Regions from separate parts of the Aerococcus sp. HMSC10H05 genome, predicted to be linked through region 2. Evidence: riboswitches for the same ligand, from Rfam matches in the RefSeq annotation. Region 2 holds a riboswitch; the other holds the start of a gene.

Region 1 (11,199 bases), on a different contig from region 2:
AGAAAACTATACGCCTAAGGAATGCGTTGAATTTGCCAATGCAACATTTGCACTGAAACATACCATTCCAGGGGATATGGGCATTGTGACGCTAAGCGATGTTCACCAATTAATGAATAGTGATGAAGGCTTCGATGTAAGTCGTTAGGCAACTATTTTTCAATCGAAAGGAGAACTTTACAAGATGGCTTTTATTAATGAAGACTTTATGTTACAAAGTGAAACTGCAAAACATTTGTATCATACTTATTCTGAAAACCAACCAATTTTTGACTACCACTGTCACCTATCACCACAACAAATCGCTGAAGACTATACATTCAAAAATATTACTGAATTATGGTTAGGTGGCGACCATTATAAATGGCGTGGACTACGGGCAATGGGGATTCCAGAAGAGAAAATTACTGGGAATGCTTCAGATGAAGAGAAGTTCCAAGCATGGGCTGAAACTGTTCCAAATACAGTAGGGAACCCTTTATTCCACTGGACTGCATTAGAGTTAAAACGTTACTTTGACGTTGACGAAATGTTATCTGCTGATAACTGGAAAGAGATTTATGATGCAGCTAATCAAAAATTAAAAGACGAAAACTTAACTGCTCGTCAATTAATTAAAAATTCTAATGTCACATTTATCTGTACAACGGATAACCCTTATGACACATTAGAATTCCACAAACAAATTGCGGAAGACGAAACATTTGATGTTACTGTTGTGCCAGGTTTCCGTCCTGATGAAGCTTTTGCAGTTGGCGAACAAAAATTCATTGACTTCTTACCAAAAATGGAAAAGGCAAACGGCATTAAAATTGATTCATTTGCTAAATTAGTGGCATCTCTAGAAGACCGTATTCAATACTTTGCTGACCACGGTTCAAACATTTCTGACCACGGTTTAGCGAAATTAGTATTCCGTCCAGCAACGAATGAAGATGCAGAAGCCGTTTTTACAAAAGCTGTGAACGGTGAAGCCATTTCAGAAGATGAATATGGTCAATTCCAAACCGCATTAGTACGTGAATTAGGTAAAATTTACAATGCTAAAGGTTTTGTGATGCAATTCCACTTTGGGGCAATCCGTAATAACTCTGAGCGCTTATTTAAACAATTAGGTCCAGACGCTGGTCTAGACTCAATCAACGACCAAACGCATGTTGCTGAAGCTTTAAACGGCTTATTAAACGAAATGGATAAAACAAACGAATTGCCTAAAGTTATTCTTTACCCATTAAACCCAGCATACTTTGACTTAGCAGCAACCACTGCAGCGAACTTCCAATCTAATGACAAAGGCATCAAGAGTCGCGTGCAATTAGGTTCAGGTTGGTGGTTCAACGATACGAAATACGGTATGTTGAAACAATTCAAAGCCCTAGCTGAAGGTGGCTTACTCATGAATTTTGTTGGTATGTTGACGGATTCTCGTTCATTCATCTCTTACACACGTCACGAATACTTCCGTCGTTTATTCTGCGACTACATCGGTGACTTGGTTGAACGTGGTGAAATTCCTAATGATGAAGCATTATTAGAAAAATTAATTACGAACGTTTCTTATAACAACGCAGTAGAATATTTTGACGCTGCTGACGTCGTGTCAAAATAAAACATTTTGACAAATAATGACCTGTAACTAAAGTATTCGCCAAATTGACCAGACAGTTTCCATCTAGGAGAGGCATGACAACTCTGTTGTGTCTCTCTTTTTTCATGAAAAAATGTTCAGAATTTCTTAAGAATGCTACAAATGCGGATAGAGAGAGGAAACTATGATAGAATGAACAGTGATAAATTACGTTATCCGTAAAAAATGATGTTGGGAGAGTAACAAATATGAATATTGGTATAGATAAACTACATTTCTTCACACCACATATCTATGTGGATATGGAAGACCTGGCTGAAGCTAGAGATGTCGAGCCAGCGAAGTTTACAATTGGTTTAGGTCAAACCCAGCAAGCGGTAGCCCCCTTAACCCAAGATCCAGTTTCAATGGCCGCTAACGCGGCTTGGCCAATATTAACAGCAGAAGATAAAGAGTCTATTGATTTTATTATAGTTGGATCAGAATCAGGTGTGGACCAATCAAAAGCAATGGCAGTTCATGTACACCAGCTTTTAGGGATTAACCCATTTGCCCGTGCGATTGAAATGAAAGAGGCATGTTATGCAGCAACTGTAGGTCTTCAAACTGCAGTATCCCATGTCGCTCGTCATCCTGAGTCAAAAGTGTTGGTGATTGCAACTGATATTGCTAGATATGGCTTGAATACTTCAGGAGAATCAACGCAAGGTGCAGGTGCAGTGGCGATGCTAATCAGTAAAGATCCTCGTGTGGCAGTCATCAATGATGATGCGGTTTCTTACACTGGTGATATTTACGACTTTTGGCGACCAAACTATTCCGCTTATGCACAAGTAGACGGGCAGTTTTCTAATGAGCAGTATCTTGCTTATCTTGAAACTGTTTGGACGGAGTATAAAAAGCGTAGCAACAAAACCTTAGATGATTTTAAAGCTTTGGCATTCCATTTACCATATTCAAAAATGGGGCTAAAAGGCTTGCGCCAATTATTGCCAGAAGTGGATGAAGCTAAACAAGCTAGTCTAATAGACCAATTTGAAGCAAGCCGTGTTTATAATAAACGCGTTGGGAATATCTACACGGGTTCCCTATATTTAAGCTTAATTTCCTTGTTAGACCAAAGTCAAAATCTTAAAGCCGGAGACGCCATTGGATTGTATTCTTATGGTTCAGGAGCAGTTGGTGAATTCTTCTCCATTACTTTAGTAGAAGGTTATAAAGATATGCTAGCAGTAGATAGCCACGAAGCAATGTTAGATAACCGGGTACAATTATCTGTTGCTGATTATGAATTGATTTTCCAAGAAGAACTGCCGACTGACGGTAGTCAATTAGTGCTAGCTGATGATGAAGAACGATTCCAATTGGCTGGTGTTGAAGATCATAAACGACTATATAAATAAAGAAAATCGTTACCTACAAGAAGTGTGCTTAACTTCAAGTGGGTAACGATTTTTTTATATATTTCGTAATTTTTCTAATAATGCACTAGCAGTCGCCAAGTTTTTATGGTTAGCTTTTTCTAAGGCAGATACTAATTGATTAATTTCTTGGTCACCCTGTGCACCGGCTTGGATGGCTAGAGATTTAGCCTGTAATTGCATATGACCAGCTTGGATCCCTTCAGAAACCAGGGCTTTGATTGCTGCAAAATTTTGGGCTAACCCAAGTGATACAGCAATTTCCATCAATGATTTAGCATCTGTTTGGCCAAGGATTGATTTCGTTACTTGAACCGTTGGATGGATACCGATAGACCCGCCTACAGCACCTAAAGCTAAAGGTAGGGTGAGTGTGCCAGTGAGCAATTCACGATCAGCATTGTATGACCACATAGCCAATCCACGATAGTGTCCGTCTCTGGTCGCATAGGCATGTATACCCGCCTCAACGGCCCGCCAGTCATTACCAGTAGCTAATACAAAAGCATCTAAACCATTCATAATACCTTTGTTGTGGGTTGTTGCCCGGTATACATCCACTTGTGCCAGTTGACTTGCTAAGGCTATTTTTCTAGCCACTTCAGTTCCTTGAACATCTCCCTTATTTAGTAGATGAGCCGGAATCTCACAAGTTGCCGTAGCGGTTGCCTCCAGCGCATAATTTGATAGAATAGCCATCAAACCTTCAAGGCCAGGAATAAAATCCACATGATTTAAGATATAGGTCTTTAAAGCCTCCAACATAGTATTCATCATATTTGCCCCCATGGCTTCTTTTGTATCGATTGTTAGGTATATAACGAAAAAAGAGGCATTATCGGCTGTTGTAGGGTAGTAGTGAGAGCGAATCGATTTTGCACCACCACCACGCTCAACAATAGAAGGGTAGGCATCGTTAGCGACAGCTAGTAGGTTATTAGAAACTTCAGCTACCCATTTTTCAAAATCTAAGGCTTGGCTTTCATGTTCTACACCCGTAAAAGCGATTTGTCCAGTCATCAGACGTTGGTTCACTTGCGCTTTAAAACCACCAGCTTGTTGGACGATTTTCCCACCATTTGATGCAGCCGCAATGACAGATGGCTCCTCAGTAACCATAGGAATTTGGACTTCTCGATTATTAATTAGGAAGTTGAGTCCTAGACCATAAGGAAGTCGGTAGGTAGAGAGGGCGTTTTCAATCATATTATCGGCAATTTCATTCGTTAACCCCTCACCATTCTTTAAAAATGCGCCTTGGTCCTCGGTAATTTGTTGCTGATTGACTAAAATATCGATACGTTCTTGCCGAGACTTTTTATAGTATGCTTGGAATTGGTTTTGAGACATATTTACTCCTTTTTTTAATAAAGAAACGGACCAGTAGTCCTAGCCCGTTTCGCTTGAGAATCATCTATTATGACGCTTTTTGTAGGTAAATGTCATCGTTCATCACATGACCATCAACAATTAACACAAAGGCTTGTCTGAAATCATCAAAATCAATGCGGTTGTCGTGGCCTAAAAATTTTAATGCATTCTCTCTCACGTGAACTTGGCCAATATGGGTCTCCAAGATATCATCATAAGCAGAAAAATCTGTCTCATTCGTCCGTAAAACCAAGTCGATTTCTTGTCCATCAGAAATATGTAAATACTGTGTATCATTTAAACAAATATGTTCAAATTGTGATAATGATTGTAATTGATTGATCGCTTTATCCGAAAAAAATAGCTTCAAATTTCATCCCCCCATAGACCTCTAAATAATAGAATGCATAAATAATTTCCTAAAAATATATCATATTGATGATATATATACAATAGTGTGGTTTTGATGAACCAGCGCTCAATCTCATTATACAATAAGTCTGAATGATTATGAAATGTTTGCGGTTACCACTTGCTAAAAATACAATATTAGCATATACTATAAGAAATGATATACTTGTATGCACTAGGGGAGCTTTTGCTGAGATGTTTAAAGACAGACCCTCATAACTTGATCCGGTTTATACTGGCGTAAGGAAGTGTTCAATAGCCATTTGTTGGTGAATGATTTAATGCGTTAAATCGTTGAATACATTGAGCGGTCGTGTTTGTCACAATTGTGATAGATGCGATTTTTTTATTTACTCTGATACCATTTCAAATCAGTTTTCACTGTGCCTACAAAAGAATGGAGAAGAAGAATGAGATCAGTTAAGTTGAATGAAAATATCGAGGCCGCTATTGCAGCTGTTATTGCTTTTATAGTATCGCTGATACCAATTGAAATTGGGCCAAGTTTTGGGGTCCAAATTTCATTAGCTATTATTTATATTCTAGCATTTAGAAGAGGGCTTCGTGCAGGTTTATTGTCAGGATTCTTGTTAGGCCTGATTAAATTTATTTCTGGATTTGCCAGTATTTTAACGCCAATACAAGGTATTATTGAATATATTTTTGCTTTTGTGTTAGCTGGATTAGCAGGTATTTTTGCCCTAAAAATTCAAGAAGCAGCAAAAAACAACCAAGAAAAAAATCTTTTACTATATGTTGGTTTAGCGACTTTTATAGCCATTTTTTGTGAATATTTTGTTCATTTTCTAGCTGGGGTAGCCTTTTGGGGGCAATTTGCACCAGAGGGCATGAGTCCTTGGGTATATTCAGGTGTGATGAATACGATGTCAGGACTCGCAACCTGGATCGCGTGCTATGTTATTTCTTACCTACTAATCAAAACAAATAAGAAAATTATCCTAGTTGACAAATAAATATAATAAAGTAAAACAGGCTGGTGACATATACAAGCACCAACCTGTTTTTTAATGGATTTGCTAGAAGATTTACTAAAGCCTTCTGGACAAAAAGAAAAGATGAATCAGACAAAAAAACCGGTGAGAAATCAACCACACCGGTTTTGGCTAGTATAAGACATTGAAAAAATCTTAGTTTTCAGTATCTTCTACAATTTTGCCTTCTTTTTCATCGATTACTTCTGGTTCAGCAACTTCAGCATCTGGATCTACTTCTTCTGGTTCTTCAACTGGCGCAGAAATCGCTACAATAACTTCTTCAGCATCAGTTACTAACTCAATATCGCTTGCAAGGTTTAACTCACCAGCAGTTACTGAATCACCGATAGCTAAACCTGTAACGTCAACTTCAACTGAATCTGGTGCAGTTGCTGGGTCAGCAATAACGTCAATTTCAAGTGTTGTAGTAGATGCTACACCTTCTTTATCTGCTAAAGCATCTTCGTTGACAACAACGATAGATAATGGCATTTCAAGTTTTTGACCTTTTTTGATTGCTTGTAAAGAAATGTTGTAGATAGTTGGTTTCAACGCAGATTGTGAAATTTCACGTACGTATACTGTACGAGTTTCGCCATCTAACTCTAAATCAAATACTGAGTTAAGACCTAATTCACGACGAATTTGTTCTACATCAGAAACTGACATTGAGATGTTAATCGGATCTAAGTCACTTGCGTATACAACGCCTGGAACTAAATTTTCTTTACGTAATTGTTTAGCTGCTGAAGTACCAGAGCCATCACGTTTTTGAGCTGTAAATTTCATTCAAATACCTCCTGAGTATATACGTTTGTATTGACGTTTCTTACAATTTAAAAAATTAGAAACACATTTTATATTAACATATATGAGTAATAAAATCTATTTCAACCTAAAAACACGCCATTATTTGGATGGATTTTCTAATAGCGTATGATGAGAAAAGGTAGCCTACACTGCCATAAATGGACCTTCTATGGTAAAATGAAGCAAATATAAAGAGTGACTGGTATGGATCAAAAGGGTAAAACGAGTCGCTTAGGAGGAATATGATGCAATTTAAAAGTACACGAAACCAGGAAAATATTGCCACTGCTTCACAAGCTATTGTTCAAGGTTTAGCAACTGATGGTGGGCTTTATGTCCCGACGGAATGGCCAAATATTGACATAAACTGGTCTGAACTAAAGGAAATGACTTATCAGGAATTAGCTTATTTTGTGATGTCTATCTTTTTTGATGATTTCTCAGAAGTTGATTTAAAAGCCTGTATTGATGCTGCGTATGACGAAAAGTTTGATACAGATGTTATCGCACCACTGGCTAAAGTGGGTGAAGATTATTATTTAGAATTATTCCACGGGCCAACAATTGCCTTTAAAGACTTGGCTTTACAAATCTTACCGCATTTAATGAAGAAGTCGGCTGAAATGAATAATAACGATAAAGAAATTGCGATATTGACAGCTACATCAGGAGATACTGGTAAGGCTGCTATGGCCGGTTTCGCAGATGTTCCTGGTACCAAAATCATTGTCTTCTATCCTCAAGGAGGCGTATCAACTATTCAAGAAAAACAAATGATTACTCAAAAAGGAGATAATACATTTGTTGTAGCGATTGAAGGGAACTTTGATGATGCCCAAACTGAAGTGAAACGTCTATTTAATGATGAAACTTTACGCGCTGATTTAGCAGCAAAAAATATCCAATTCTCTTCAGCAAACTCAATGAATATCGGGCGTTTGATTCCTCAAGTTGTTTATTATTTCTATGCCTATGCCCAATTAGTGAAATATGAAGAAATTGAAGCGGGTAGTCCCGTTAATTTTGTGGTACCAACAGGAAACTTTGGAGATATTCTAGCCGGTTACTATGCGAAAAAATTAGGTTTACCAGTGGGTAAATTGGTTTGTGCTTCAAATGATAACACTGTCTTATACGACTTCTTTAATACAGGTGTTTATGATAAAAACCGTGAATTTAAATTGACGATTTCGCCATCAATGGACATCTTAGTTTCAAGTAACTTCGAGCGAATGTTATTCCATGCGCTAGGTGATGATGTGGCACAATTATCTGCCTTAATGAATGACCTAGATGAAAAAGGGCGCTACGAATTTCCAGCTGATGTAAGCGAAAAATTTGCTGATTTCCTTGGTGAATTCGCTGATGAAGCAGAGACTAAAGCAGAAATTGACCGAGTTTACCAAGCATACGACTACTTAATGGACCCACATACCGGGGTAGCTTCAGCAAGTTTACAAAAATTGAAAGCGAAAGATACCTTAAGTGGCCCAAGTGTTGTTGTATCAACCGCTAGCCCATACAAATTCCCGCAAGCTGTTTTAACAGCCATTGGACAAGATGTAGAAAATGCTTCTGATGATGAATTAGTGGCCAACATTAAAACTGCAGGTAATCGCGATTATCCAAAGGCTATCAAGGAAATTCAAACAGCAGAAGTACGTCACAACCGTGTATCTACAGTTGCAGATATGAAAGCGACTGTCGTAGGCATTTTAACGGGAGAGTAGTTCAATAAGAAAGTGGAGGAGATCATGCTTAAAGGATTAAATTTAACAGTCGTTGTCACAGGAGGCATTGCTGCGTATAAAGTACCCGATTTTGTCCGCACCCTCATTAAAGCGGGGGCCAATGTGCGCGTGGCTTTGACACCGTCTGCGAAACAATTTGTTACGCCATTTACCTTTGAAGTGCTCACCAAATATCCACCATTAGTAGAAGACGTTCAAAGTCCAGACACAGTTGCCCATATCACTTTAGCCGATTGGACTGACTACGCCATCGTTGTGCCAGCAACCGCGAATACAATGGCGAAATTTGTCAACGGTATCGCGGATAATGAAGCACTTTCTATGATGCTGGCGCTTGATTCGCCACTTTTATTTGTGCCAGCAATGAATGAGAAAATGTGGGCCAACCCAGCGACAAAACGTAATGTTGACCAACTTCGTTTAGACGGTCACACGGTAGTTGAACCAGATACCGGTTTCTTAGCAGAGGGCTATGAAGGTAAGGGCCGGATGCCGGCTCCTGAAGCAATATTCCAATCCCTATTGGCCTTTATTACGATCAATAAACAAGCGAAGACACTTGATCTAACGGGATACCGATTACTTGTATCTGCTGGCGGAACAACAGAGAAATTGGATCCCGTCCGCTTCTTGACCAACCGTTCCTCCGGGAAAATGGGATTAGCGATTGCCAATGTCGCTTTGCTTGCTGGCGGCCAAGTAACGTTAGTGCGCACAGAAAATGCTAAAAACTTACCCGTTTTACCTGGCATTGAAGTGGTGACTGTCAAATTGGCTCAAGAATTATATGATAAGATGCATGCCCATGTTACAGACAAGGATATCGTTATCATGTCTGCTGCTGTTTCTGACTACCGGTCAGCTAACCCAGTTAATCAAAAGATGAAGAAGGACCAACTCTCTAACCAAGATGGACTGTCAATTCAATTAACGGAGAATCCTGATATTTTAGCAAGCTTGCCTAAAGCAGGGCATTATATGGTGGGATTTGCTGCGGAAACGCAAAATGTCATTGAGTATGGCCGCAATAAGTTGGTTAAAAAAGGGGTCGATATGATTGTAGCCAATGATGTTTCAGACCAAACAATCGGTTTCAATGCAGATGACAATCAAGTGACTTTAATCACCAAAGATAGTGAGCGCACGCTAGAAAAGCAAAGTAAAATTGGTGTAGCAGTTGAGATGCTAGCACATATTCAAGATAATATTTCAAAAAGTAAAAAATGATGTCAGCATAAAGTGCAGACATCATTTTTTTAATAAAGGTAAATTATTCATCACCTAGTAGGTGTGTGTGCTCATCAAGAGTGGAGGGCGTTTCTTCATTAATATGATCATAGAACATGATACCATTTAAGTGGTCAATCTCATGTTGCAATACGATGGCTGGGTAGCCAGAGAAACGTTTTTTGTAAGCATTACCATCGATATCATTGTAAGTCACAGTGATACGGGCATGGCGAGGGACATAACCTGGTACATCGCGGTCGACAGACAGACAGCCTTCACCTTCGCGCAGACAAACACCTTCAACTGAGTGGCTGACAATGCGCGGATTTAGAAATACACCGCTTAATAACGGTTCTGCATTTTCTGGATCCACCAAATCTGGCACTAGTAATGCTGTCATTTGAATAGATACATCTAATTGAGGGGCAGCCAGGCCAACGCCACCACGTAAACCATATTTTTCGGCTAACACTTCATCTTGGCTATTGCGTAAAAATGTCATCATATCATCAGCTAACTGACGAATGTCATCAGAAACTGGGAAAGTGACTTTCTCAGCTTTCTTACGTAAGGTAGGATGCCCTTCGCGAATAATGTCATCCATAGTAATCATCTGAACAACTCCTTTTCTTCTATCATAACTGATATATTTTCTCATATAAAGACTCTGAATGCAAAAATACGACCCTATGTAAAATCATCCACAAAATAAAACAGAAGTCGAACAGCAACTAGTACAGTTAAAAAACACCACTAAAACAATCGATTTTAAAAAACGTTGAAAATAGCTTAGTGATGGAAAAAGATAAGGAATACTATAAAAATCAAAATGGAAGGGTTTTCTAAAAACGGTTTCTGTATTATAATAGATTTTGCTGCAAAAATTGCAAAAGGATTGAAAAGGCTCGCATGTTTTGATAAGGTTAATCAGTAAGGTAAATAAAATAACACAGATTGACAATAGTTTGTGGCATTTTTATAAAAGAGAGGAATGTGATACAAATGGCTAAATTACCAGTGGATTATGAAGCACAGCTAGATGCTATCAGTGCTCAATTTCAAATGGTTCAAATTTTAGATGAAGATGGAAATGTTGTTAATCCTGACATTATGCCTGATTTATCAGATGAAGAATTAGTTGAGTTAATGAAACGTATGGTTTTCTCACGTACACTTCATGAACGCTCAATGGCGTTGGCAAAACAGGGTCGATTAGGTTTCTACGCACCTACTTTAGGTCAAGAAGCTTCTCAAATGGCAAGTTCTTTTGCATTTACGAAAGATGACTGGTTGTTCCCAGGCTATCGTGATATCCCTCAATTAATCGCTCATGGTTTAAAAATCTCTCAAGGATTCTTATGGTCTCGTGGACATGTTGAAGGTAACAACTATCCAGCTGATCTAAATGCCATGCCACCACAAATCATCATCGGTGCACAATACATTCAAGCGATGGGGTCTGCACGTGCACAAAAATTAAATGGTGACAAAGCTGTAACATTTACATATACAGGTGACGGTGGTTCATCACAAGGTGACGTATATGAAGGTATGAACTATGCCTCACGTTATAAAGTCCCATTAGTATTCTTTATCCAAAACAATGGCTTTGCGATTTCAAC
Region 2 (11,199 bases):
GGATGGACTTGACTCATTTGAATGCTGGCTAATTGATTTAAACTACCACCACCGTATGGAATTTCATTGCCATCACTATCTAATAATTGATAGCCTAAAGCTTGTGCCATACCAGCACCGCCGTCATTTGTTGCTGATCCGCCAATCCCTAAGATAATTTCTTCTATACCTTGTTCAATACAAGCTAGAATAAGTTGACCTGTACCATAGGTTGTTGTTACTAAAGGATTCTTTGTTTGTTCATTAACATAGCCGATACCAGAAGCTTCAGCCATCTCGATGACAGCTGTTCTACCATCCCCTAAAATGCCATAGCTAACAGTAACTGGTATCCCCAAAGGTCCAACTACTTCTAGTTGGTGGAGGGTACCTTCAGTGGCATCAACTAGAAATTGTACGGTACCTTCACCGCCATCTGCCATTGGTAAAGAGACAATTTCTGCATCCGGTAAAGCCCGTTTAATCCCTGTACTAATTGCTTCACAAGCCTCTAAAGCTGTTAAACTACCTTTATACGAGTCAGGGGCTACGAGTATTTTCTTGTTCATACCTTCTTCTCCTTTTTATTCTTGATTATAAAATGCCGTAAATAATAGTGGCAGCTGTAGCGATTGATAGACCGATGATTGCTGAATACCATGGAATTACCATTTCCATTATGTCACTCCTCTATATATATATATTTATGCACACTTTGATTGCGCTTACATGAATATATATTAGAACAGAAGAAAGCATTTTACTATAGGGGTATAAACAGACATTTTTGTGCACTTGACCAATCAGCGATTCCATTTAATCCCCTTATTCAGCATCTTATAAATATTTCAATAACTTGAAAGTACTATTTTGTTGTGGTAGATTACGGCTTAATCGTACGGTTACAAGTTCGCGCTATTTAGAAAGGAAGTTATTTGTTGCATTTACACAAGAAACTTCGTCGCTTTACCAATAGCTCAATATGGAATGTAGTCTTCAGAATCATTGTAACCACTATTTTAATTTCAGCTTTATTTACTCAAGATAGCCTCTGGAAAACAATTGCAAATCTCTTGGTGATTACTTTCCTCATCATAGATACAGTCTATGATATTAAAGTACGTAAATTGAAGAAATAACAAGCAGAAAATCCATAAAATATAATAAAGACCCACACTCGCGTAAAAATATATTTTACACAGTGTGGGTCTCTTTCGTTGTTCTTATTATTCACTTTCAACTAACACATCATCTGACAAATCAGCCCAGTGGTTGGTTGGCCCGTGCCCATGACCGACATCGATGCTATCTGCGATTGCGCCTTGAATAAACTGCTTAGCAATCACAATCGCTGCTTTCAATTCACTGCCTTTAGCTAATTCAGCGGCAATAGCGGCAGATAATGTATCGCCTGTCCCGTGAGTATTTTCTGTTTCAACGCGAGGACTAGATAACCATAAAATTTCGCCATCTTCCATAAGCACTAAATCCCGAGCTCTAGCGTCTTTAGCGTGACCGCCTTTTATGATGACGTTTTTAGCGCCATATCCTTGTAATTTTAAACCAGCCACTAACATATCCGCTTCTGATTCTATAGACATGTCCGCGATGATCTCAGCTTCTGGAATATTTGGCGTGACCAAAGTCGCTATAGATAGTAACTGGTTTTGAATCGCATTTATGGCGTCTTGGTCTAAGAGCTGATGTCCGCCCTTAGCTACCATGACAGGATCAACAATTAATGGCCCAAAGTCCACCTTTTTTAAATTATTTACGACATTTTCTACATATGCACCGTTAAATAACATACCTGTCTTCACAGCGCCAATCTTAAAATCTGCTACAAGTGAGGCAAATTGTGCATCAATAAAGTCCAATGGTACCGGTAAAGATGACTGAACACCTAAAGTATTTTGCGCTGTCAATGCGACTACAATGGACATCCCAAAAGCTTTGCGTGCTTGGAAGGTCTTTAAATCCGCTTGAATGCCTGCTCCACCACCTGAATCAGAACCTGCAATCGTCACCACTTGTGGTGTTGTATTTACCATTTAGTTCACCTCCAAGATTTCTGTTAAATTAGCCCGTAATTGCCTTACTCGGTCAGGCACACTATCCGCTAACATAATTTCAGAAACCACTGAAATCCCTGCAATGCCTGTGTCTTTTAGTTCATCCATGTTGTCTAAATGAATACCTCCAATAGCCACAATAGGTATCGGCACTTTGCTTGTAATCGTCCGTAAAGTTTCCTTGGTCACTAAAGAAGAATCTTTGGTAGTGGTAGGGAATATAGCGCCAACGCCTAAATAATCTGCCCCTTGTTGATAAGCTTCTTTTGCCCTGTCTATGGTTTTGGCTGAAACCCCTAAAATTTTATTTGAACCGATCAGTTTTCGTACAACATCTACAGGTAATTCATCATCACCAATATGAACACCAGCAGCATCCACTGCCAATGCTAGATCTACCCGGTCATCAATAATTAAAGGTACGGCATATCGGTCCGTAATCGCCTTTAATTTTAAAGCCAGCGCATATGCATCACGACTTGTCGCTGTCTTATCACGGTATTGCACTAGGGTAACACCAGCTTTAATCGCTTCTTCAACCACTTGTAAAAAAACGTCTTCATGGTAATCAAACGCATTGGTCACGAGGTATAATCGATAATCTATCATAGTTGACCTCCTTTAATTGCTGTTAGCCAATCATCTGATTCCAACAAGAGTGAAAGGTTATTTAATGTTGCTTGTCTAAAATCAGCTAAACCCTTCGTTTTTACGTCTGCTTTTTCCCCACATAAATTAAAATATGAAACTGCCAAGATCACTGATTCTAATACCGGTTGTCCACTCGCAATGATAGCTGTCACTAAGGCACCGACAATGTCCCCTGTTCCTGTAAAGCGGCCAAGTGCATCGACGCCATTTTTTAAATAATAAATACCAGAATTATCCACAACAATATCAACTGGGCCAGTCGCTAATAAGCAAGTATCTTGCTGGTTAGCTACCCATGCTTGCATAGCTTGTCCTAGTTCCACTAAGGCCGTTTCATTTTGGTCAGCTTCACCTGCGTCCACGCCACGTCCTGATGAACCTAGCCCACAGAAAGTCCGCATTTCAGATAGGTTCCCTTTGATAACAGTTGGTTTTGACCTGCTAATTTCCTTGGCTAACTCATTGCGCATTGGGCTAGCGGATACCCCAACTAAGTCCAATACAAAAGGCGTCTTCGTTTCGTCAGCTGTTCTTGCTGCAAGTAAGATATTGCGTATTTTTTCAGGTGATAAACTGCCTATATTTAATAAAGCACCATCATTTTGGTCGAAGAAGACAGCCATTTCTGCCTCTTGATCTGCCATTACCGGTGCTGCCCCCACATACAATAAAGCATTGGCTACTGATTCCACTGTCACGGTATTCGTTAGGCACTGAATCAAGGGGTTCTTGATTAGCGGGAATGGGTTGGGTAATTTGGGTAAAGTCTTTAAAGTGTATAAATCAATTGTCATTACAATTATCCTTTCAATGTTTCAAATAATATTGTTTAGAAATCCTAGCTGATTACAAGCTTGCTAGAAAGCTTTTGGAAAACAAAAAATCCCCCTTTCCTGTCAGTATTCGACAAAAGGGGGGAAATAGTTCGTCCAAAACTACAATTGAAAGGCATAAAAGCCAATAAAATCATATTTCGACAATATTTACTACATTTTCCTTCGCCAGTATTAACTGTATCAGGTTCCATGGGTATAATCTCAGCTGTCACAGCACCCCAAATGTCTCTTTGAATACCTCTATTCAAACAATCTTTCCAAGGAATGTCAACCCTTACAATACAACAAAACCTATAATAGAAAGTAATCTGATATTGAATGCATTTGCTATGTATAGGTAGAATAAATAGGCTTAATTAATGAAATTTTAGGAGGTCTTATATATGAAAGAATTTGTAAACTACACACAAGTCAATATTGAAACATTAACAGAAATCTGGAACGATATATTGACGGACGGTGTTGCTTTCCCAGGATTAGACCTCTATTCAAATGAAGATTTTGAGAATAAACTTGCGTCTTATAGCCAAGTTGAAGTCTTGTTAGTAGACGGCCAAATCGCTGGCTATTATCTCATTAATCCGAATAATGAAGGCCGAGCTAGTCACGTTGCAAACGGGACTTATGCAGTCGCAAAAGGATTCCGCGGTCAAGGTTTAGCTAAAGATTTAGTTGCACAGTCAATTGAGGAGGCTAAAGCACACGGTTTTAGAGGTATGCAATTCAATACTGTTGTCGTTGAAAATAAGGCTGCAATCCATACTTATGAAAAATTTGGCTTTAAAATTGTAGGCACCATTCCAGGCGGATTCCAAGTCAAAGACGGTCGCTATGTTGATATGCATGTAATGTATCTAGACTTAACGAAAGCAAATGTTTAAATTAGGTCTTAGGACGGATACAATAAACCCTTTTTCCGATTAATATATAGTCATGAGAAAGGATGATGTATGTAATGAAACAAACGTCAAAAATGACCTTAGGCAAGTTCGCCAAAGCCTTGTTTAATAAGGAAACACCGACTTATATTAAGGCAATTACTGGATTGGCTCTCGCTTATACCATCTTCCCTGCTGATATATTACCAGATATTTTCGGACCTTTAGGCTTTGTGGATGACGCTGCCGTAATCGGTATTTTAACGACAATTGCCATGTCCTTATTAGATAATTACAACGAGAAAAAAGCTACTGAAACAGTAAATACTTATACAGACTTTGATCCAGATAAAGTCATAAACTAACCAACAAAAAAACTATATCTACCTCCAAAAAAGCCGTGACGCCCACTACCCCGGGAATCACGGCTTATTTATTATTTCTATAAAGTTTAACTATTTAATCACTGCGAATCCAGCCATCCAAGTAATCTCTTCTCTTGATGCAGGGTGATTTATAAAAATCCCATCTGCTTCTAGTTTACGCAAGTTCTCCGTCAATACTTTTTGATTAATACCTTCAATCGATCGGTGCAATTCATTAAAACGATAAGTCCCCTTTAATAACTCACGAATAATTAAGACCTTCCATTTATTCCCAATCAAATCGACGGTTGTCGCCACTGGACATACAGGTAAATCTTCTTTTGCTAACATCTTATCACTTCACTCATACATTGTACCCTAACAATTTGTCAAGTAACGTATACTTTCAATGTGCCCTTAGAAAGTGAAATGTCATCTTTAAAACTATACAATAGATGATAGATACGTTATGATATCGGTAATATTTTTATAGACTTTTTACATATATCTCCCGCTTTTAGTATGATAATTGCTGGTTCAGGTTTTCTATTATTATTCATCTTACTTACAATTAAAGCAGTTTCGATCAAACGAAAAGAAATGAAAGTAAAAGGAGTGCTGCCTCATGAAAATTGATGTTGAAAAAATGCGCAAAGAATTTAAAGAAGGCGATGCCAAAAGAGATGCAGGTCTAGTTGAACCTACATCCATTGAGAAGTTTCGTGACATTTCTTATGGTCCTCATGGTATTGAGAATAGTTTGGATGTTTACTATCCAATTGGCACAAGTCAAAAATTACCAACCTTAATTCATATTCATGGTGGTGGCTTCTTTTACGGCGATAAGGAACTTTATCGGTTCTACACCATGTTTTTAGCTACCCAAGGCTTTACAGTCATTAATTTCAATTACCGTCTCGCACCAGACCATATTTACCCAGCACCACTTGAAGATATCAATCAAGTATTACAATGGGTGATTAAAAACAACGAAGCATATTATTTGATTTAGACAATTTATTTTTATTAGGCGACTCTGCAGGAGGTCAACTGACGCAGCAGTATGCTACGATAGTTTCAAATGCCGATTATCAAAAATTGTTCGATTTTGAAGTAGCAAAAGTCCAATTTAACGCTGTTGGCTTAAATTGTGGTGCCTACTACATTGGCAATAATATCGGTTCTGCTGATGACTTTCCATATTACCTCGATGAAAAAATGACTGATCAACTAAAAGCGCAGTTACCTGTGGAACAATATATTACTAGCAATTTTCCGCCTGCTTTTGTCATGACTTCAAGTCATGATTTCCTTAAAGAAGCTGGTATCAAATTTGCCCAGTTTTTAATCGCTAAAGGGAATGAAGTCTACTTTAAAATCTACGCTAATACAGACGGGGCTGAATTAAACCACGTCTTCCATATCGACCAAAAGTCAGCTATTGCTAAGGAATGCAACCTTGACCAACTTGACTTCTTTAGAAAACATATGCATTAGAAAAACCATATAAAGCCAGTAATCATGTTCATCATAGTTTACTGGCTTTTCTATCATCGGAAAAAATATGTATTTATTAAAAACGATGCTCAATTCTTTATCCGGTATATTTCTCTATAATAACAATTCATATGGCGATAATAGTTTCGCTTTAGTAATCATGTGCGCAATTTCTTCTAGTGATTCTTTGCCATCTTTTTTAATCCATAGGGTAATAATGCCTACTATGGATGATAAGAGAATTTCAATCGCATAGTCTTCCGGTAAATCTATTTTCTCAAATTTTAATCGATTGGATTGTTTTATTTTGATATCAATAAGTTGCCCGATAATCGACTTTAGGGTTTGCATAAAATTGGGGTCTCCACCTGGGCTGGCAATCGCTTTTACAAATTTAAATTCAGCTTTTACATAGACTAAAGCTTCTAAAATCTCTTCATAAGGAATCAATTGTGGGACTTCTCCCACTTGATCTTGATCCGGATCTTTTAAAATGATGGCCTCTAAATCATACATCACTTCTTCTTCCAGTTTATTCATTAAGTCATACTTATCTACATAATGTAAATAAAAGGTACCACGATTAATATCACAACGACGTGCGATATCACTCACTGTCATCGCTTCAAAACCCTTTTCGTGCACTAGTTCGATAAAGGCTGCTTTTATTTTCTCCTTGGTTTCCGTCTTTCGATTCATCTATTCTCCTACTTTCTTAAAATAGACAGATTTCTTAAAAGCGTTGAGAAATCAACACTTTTTTGAGTTTTGTTTATTGATTTTCTTGCACATTAATCATATACTCTCTAAGTAAATAAATCAACACGTTGTTCATTAGTTTGGACATGTTAATTTATATTTATAAGGAAGGAAATGAAAATGAGTTATATAGAGGTCATTAATAGTTCTAAATATTATCACATGGGTGAAAATGTGATTACCGCAAATAATGAAGTGAATTTTTCAGTTGAGGAAGGCGAACTAGCTATTATTTTAGGTTCATCCGGTGCCGGAAAATCCACTATGTTAAATATTCTTGGCGGTATGGATACCAATGATGAAGGACAAGTAATCATTGACGGTAATGATATCGCCACTTACAGCAAAAAACAATTAACCAAATATCGCCGGGAAGATGTGGGCTTTGTTTTCCAATTTTATAATTTAGTCTCTAATCTAACATCTAAGGAAAATGTGGAATTAGCTTCTGAAATTGTAAAAGATGCAAGTGATCCTATCGAAGTATTAGAGGGTGTAGGTTTAGGACATAGAATTAACAACTTCCCTGCCCAATTATCTGGTGGTGAACAACAACGGGTATCAATTGCTAGAGCGGTTGCTAAAAAACCAAAAATCTTACTATGTGATGAGCCAACAGGTGCTTTAGACTTTGAAACAGGTAAACAAGTCCTACAAATTTTACAAGATATGAGTCGCAAGAATGGTGCCACTGTAGTTATCGTGACACATAATGCAGCCATTGCACCTATTGCTGATAGAGTTATTCACATGCGTAACGCTACAGTGGAATCTATTGAAGTAAATGATGCACCTGAAAATATCTCAGATATCGAATGGTAGGTGACAAATAAACATGAAAAAGAAAATGTTATGGAAGGATATTCGAAAATCAATCACTAAATCTAAAGGTAGATTTTTCTCTATCATGGGGTTAATGTTGATAGGTTCTTTTGCCTTAATTGGTTTAAAAGTGACCGGACCAGATATGCGAGCAACTGGTGAGCATTATTTTGACGAGTTAAACGTTTCTGATATCACTGTGATTGGTTCAATGGGTATTGATGATGATGATGTTAAAATCTTGGATAAAACCTCGGGCTTGGCAGATATTGAATATGGCTATTTAAAGGATGTCACTATTGATGATAGCCATACAGCTATTCGTGTATTCTCAATGGGAGAAGATATCTCTGATTATGAATTAGTGGAAGGTCAATTACCTAAAGCAAGTAATGAAATAGCGATAGTTGCAAGCTTTGATGATCAATATCAAATAGGTGATAAAATTGACCTGTCAGAACAGGCAGATGCCTCTGGTGATACCGTTCTAAAAGAAGACACCTATGAAATTGTTGGTTTTATTTATTCTGGTGAAATTTTATCCAATCTAAACCAAGGTGCTTCTACAGCCGGAACCGGTGCCTTAAAAGGTTACGCGATTGTACCTGAATCTGCGTTTGATTCAGATGTCTATATGCTGGCTCGATTAAGATTCGATGATTTAATCAATATCGATCCTTATTCAGATACTTACACTGAAAGACTTCAAGATCACAAAGATGATTTAGATGATGCCTTAGCAAACCAACCAGAAAATCGTCTTGAAACAATTAAAAATGATTATCAATCGGAAATTGATGATGGCCAAAAACAAATTGATGATGCCAAGAAGAAATTGGCAGATGGACAAGCACAACTAGATGATGCCAAACAACAATTAATTGATGGTCAAGCTGAAATTGAAGATGCACAAAATCAATTAGACACTAAAGTAGCTGACGCCACTGCACAAATTAATGATGGTGCCAATCAAATTGCGAATGCCCATGCTACAATTGATGATAGTCAAGCACAATTAGATGCTGCTAAAGCGCAGTTAGCTAATGGGCAAGCTACATTGGACGAAAAGTGGAACCAACTACAAGATGGTAAAGCTAAATTAAACCAAGCAAAGAAACAGTTAAATGATAGTCAAAATCAGTTAACTGCCGCAAGAAGCCAATTAGATCAAGGGCAAACGGCGATTGCTAATGGCTATAGTCAATTAGCTGAGAAGAAAGCCCAAATAAATAGCGCCGAAGCAGAAATTGCCAAAGGCAAAGAAACGCTCAATAACAAACAAGCTGAGTATGACAATAAGTATAGTGAATACACGAAAAACTTAAATGCTTTTGAGGAAAAACAAGCTGACTATGAAGCAAAAGCCAGTCAAGTAGCAAACGCACAAAATCAACTTGATCAAAACAGTCAAGAATTGGCAAATGGAAAAGCAAATTATGAAAAAGGTATTCAAGCTTTAACCGAACAAATCACTAGCCTACAAAATAAATTAGATGCAGGCGATTTAAATGAAGCTGATACTGCTGAGCTACAAGCACAAATTGCTGACCTACAAGAAAAATTAGATGCTAGCCAAAGTGAATATGAATCCTTCATGAATTCAACATACACTCCTGGAATGGCAAAAATAGAGGCTAGTCAAGCTGAGTTAAATCAACAGAAATCAGCATTAGAAAGTGCTAAAAGTCAACTAAATGCTGGCCAAGAACAATTAAATAGTGCTAAAGCACAATTAGATACTGCTAACAAACAATTAAGTGATGGTAACGCAGCATTATCTAGCAATCAAGCCAAAATTAATGATGGTAAAGCTCAAATTGAAGCAGCAACTTCTAGCTTAAGCGAGAATGAAGCCCTCTTACAAGAAAAAGAAGCGGCATACCAAGATGGCTTATCCAAATATAATGCCGGTATCCAATCTTATAATGACGGTTTAAATACTTACTATGAGGGTCTAGCACAATGGACTGCTGGTGTAGAGACATTAGATAAGAAATCAGCGGAATACCAAGCGAATGTAGATAAGTTAGCCCAAGCAAAAGCGGCATTAGCTGATAAAGAAGCGGAATTAGCCCAAGCAGAAGACCAATTAGCAACTGAATCTGCGAATGCTGAAGCCCAAATTGCAGATGCCAAAGAAAGTCTTGCTGAGGGTCAGGCAGAATACGAAGATAAAGCCGCTGAATTCGCTAAAACTAAAGCGGATGCTGAAGATGAGATAGCAGAAAAAGAAGATGAACTAGCCGAAGCACAAGAAATGGTGGATAATTTATCCTTACCAACTTATTCCGTAAATAGTCGTCGGGAGATTCCAGGTAGCGATGGGTATAAAATCTACAGTACCATTTCAAATATTGTAGATTCCCTAGCAAATATCTTCCCAATCTTCTTATACTTCGTTGCTGCACTCGTTACCTTTACTACCATGACACGCTTTGTAGACGAAGAACGGACTAAATCAGGTACCTTGAAAGCCCTAGGTTATGATGACCAAGACGTTATTAAGAAATTTACTTTCTACGGTTTAACCGCCAGCTTATCTGGTACTATTTTAGGGATTATCTTAGGACACACCCTACTCCCTTATATTGTTTACAATGCTTATAGTGCAAGCTATACCTTGCCAGCCATTGAATTACACTTCCACTGGGCAATTTCCTTGGTTGCCATTCTTTTAGCCTTATTAGCAGCTGTTTTACCAGCCTATTTAGTAGCGAAGAGAGAATTACAAGAACAACCTGCGCAACTGCTTTTACCAAAAGCACCTAGTGCTGGATCTAAGATTTTATTAGAACGAATTACACCAATTTGGAACCGGATGTCCTTCACCCACAAAGTAACAGCAAGAAACATCTTCCGTTATAAACAACGGATGCTAATGACAATCTTTGGTGTTGCCGGTGCTACTGCCTTATTATTCTCAGGGCTTAGCGTACAATCATCTATCGGTGAAATTAACCAACGTCAATTTGGTGAATTAATCCATTACGATATGATTGTAGCAGAAAATGACTATGTCTCTGATCAACAAAATGATGAGATTAAGGATACTTTATCTTCTCAAGACATTGATCAATTCGGTGAAGTAGCATATCAAGAGCTAACAACTGTCGGTGGAAAACAAAATGATACACAAGATATCACTTTAATTTCCCCAGAAAACTTAGATGAATTTTCAGACTATATTCAATTAACTGAACGTGGTTCTGATGAAACGCTAAACTTACCTGATGATGGTGTAGTAATTTCTGAACGACTAGCTACCCTAGTAGACGCTGAAGTGGGTGATACAATTACACTTCAAGATACGAACGGTAAAGACCGTGAAATGAAAGTATCA

The links. A riboswitch is a leader RNA that binds a small molecule or an ion and turns the genes downstream of it on or off. The one in region 2 is predicted to bind thiamine pyrophosphate.
Region 1: linked by a shared signal. The riboswitch ahead of thiT (energy-coupled thiamine transporter ThiT) and the one ahead of HMPREF3116_RS00790 (hydroxyethylthiazole kinase) in region 2 are both predicted to bind thiamine pyrophosphate.

What each region holds. Positions count from the first base shown of each region.
Region 1 is NZ_KV786964.1:22,337-33,535, forward strand. It holds gene HMPREF3116_RS02670 (sugar kinase) at 1-148, shown strand, start outside; gene uxaC (glucuronate isomerase) at 185-1,609, shown strand; gene HMPREF3116_RS02680 (hydroxymethylglutaryl-CoA synthase) at 1,837-2,991, shown strand; gene HMPREF3116_RS02685 (hydroxymethylglutaryl-CoA reductase, degradative) at 3,046-4,359, opposite strand; gene HMPREF3116_RS02690 (iron-sulfur cluster biosynthesis family protein) at 4,427-4,750, opposite strand; TPP riboswitch at 4,959-5,055, shown strand; gene thiT (energy-coupled thiamine transporter ThiT) at 5,202-5,765, shown strand; gene HMPREF3116_RS02700 (50S ribosomal protein L25) at 5,940-6,575, opposite strand; gene thrC (threonine synthase) at 6,842-8,326, shown strand; gene coaBC (bifunctional phosphopantothenoylcysteine decarboxylase/phosphopantothenate--cysteine ligase CoaBC) at 8,351-9,574, shown strand; gene def (peptide deformylase) at 9,618-10,190, opposite strand; gene pdhA (pyruvate dehydrogenase (acetyl-transferring) E1 component subunit alpha) at 10,574-11,199, shown strand, end outside.
Region 2 is NZ_KV786946.1:69,653-80,851, forward strand. It holds gene HMPREF3116_RS00775 (glycerate kinase family protein) at 1-548, opposite strand, end outside; gene thiD (bifunctional hydroxymethylpyrimidine kinase/phosphomethylpyrimidine kinase) at 1,206-2,030, opposite strand; gene thiE (thiamine phosphate synthase) at 2,031-2,660, opposite strand; gene HMPREF3116_RS00790 (hydroxyethylthiazole kinase) at 2,657-3,496, opposite strand; TPP riboswitch at 3,679-3,769, opposite strand; gene HMPREF3116_RS00795 (GNAT family N-acetyltransferase) at 3,922-4,419, shown strand; gene HMPREF3116_RS00800 (YkvA family protein) at 4,494-4,781, shown strand; gene HMPREF3116_RS00805 (winged helix-turn-helix transcriptional regulator) at 4,872-5,132, opposite strand; gene HMPREF3116_RS09320 (alpha/beta hydrolase) at 5,407-5,793, shown strand; gene HMPREF3116_RS09325 (alpha/beta hydrolase) at 5,832-6,278, shown strand; gene HMPREF3116_RS00815 (TetR/AcrR family transcriptional regulator) at 6,393-6,977, opposite strand; gene HMPREF3116_RS00820 (ABC transporter ATP-binding protein) at 7,158-7,859, shown strand; gene HMPREF3116_RS00825 (FtsX-like permease family protein) at 7,873-11,199, shown strand, end outside.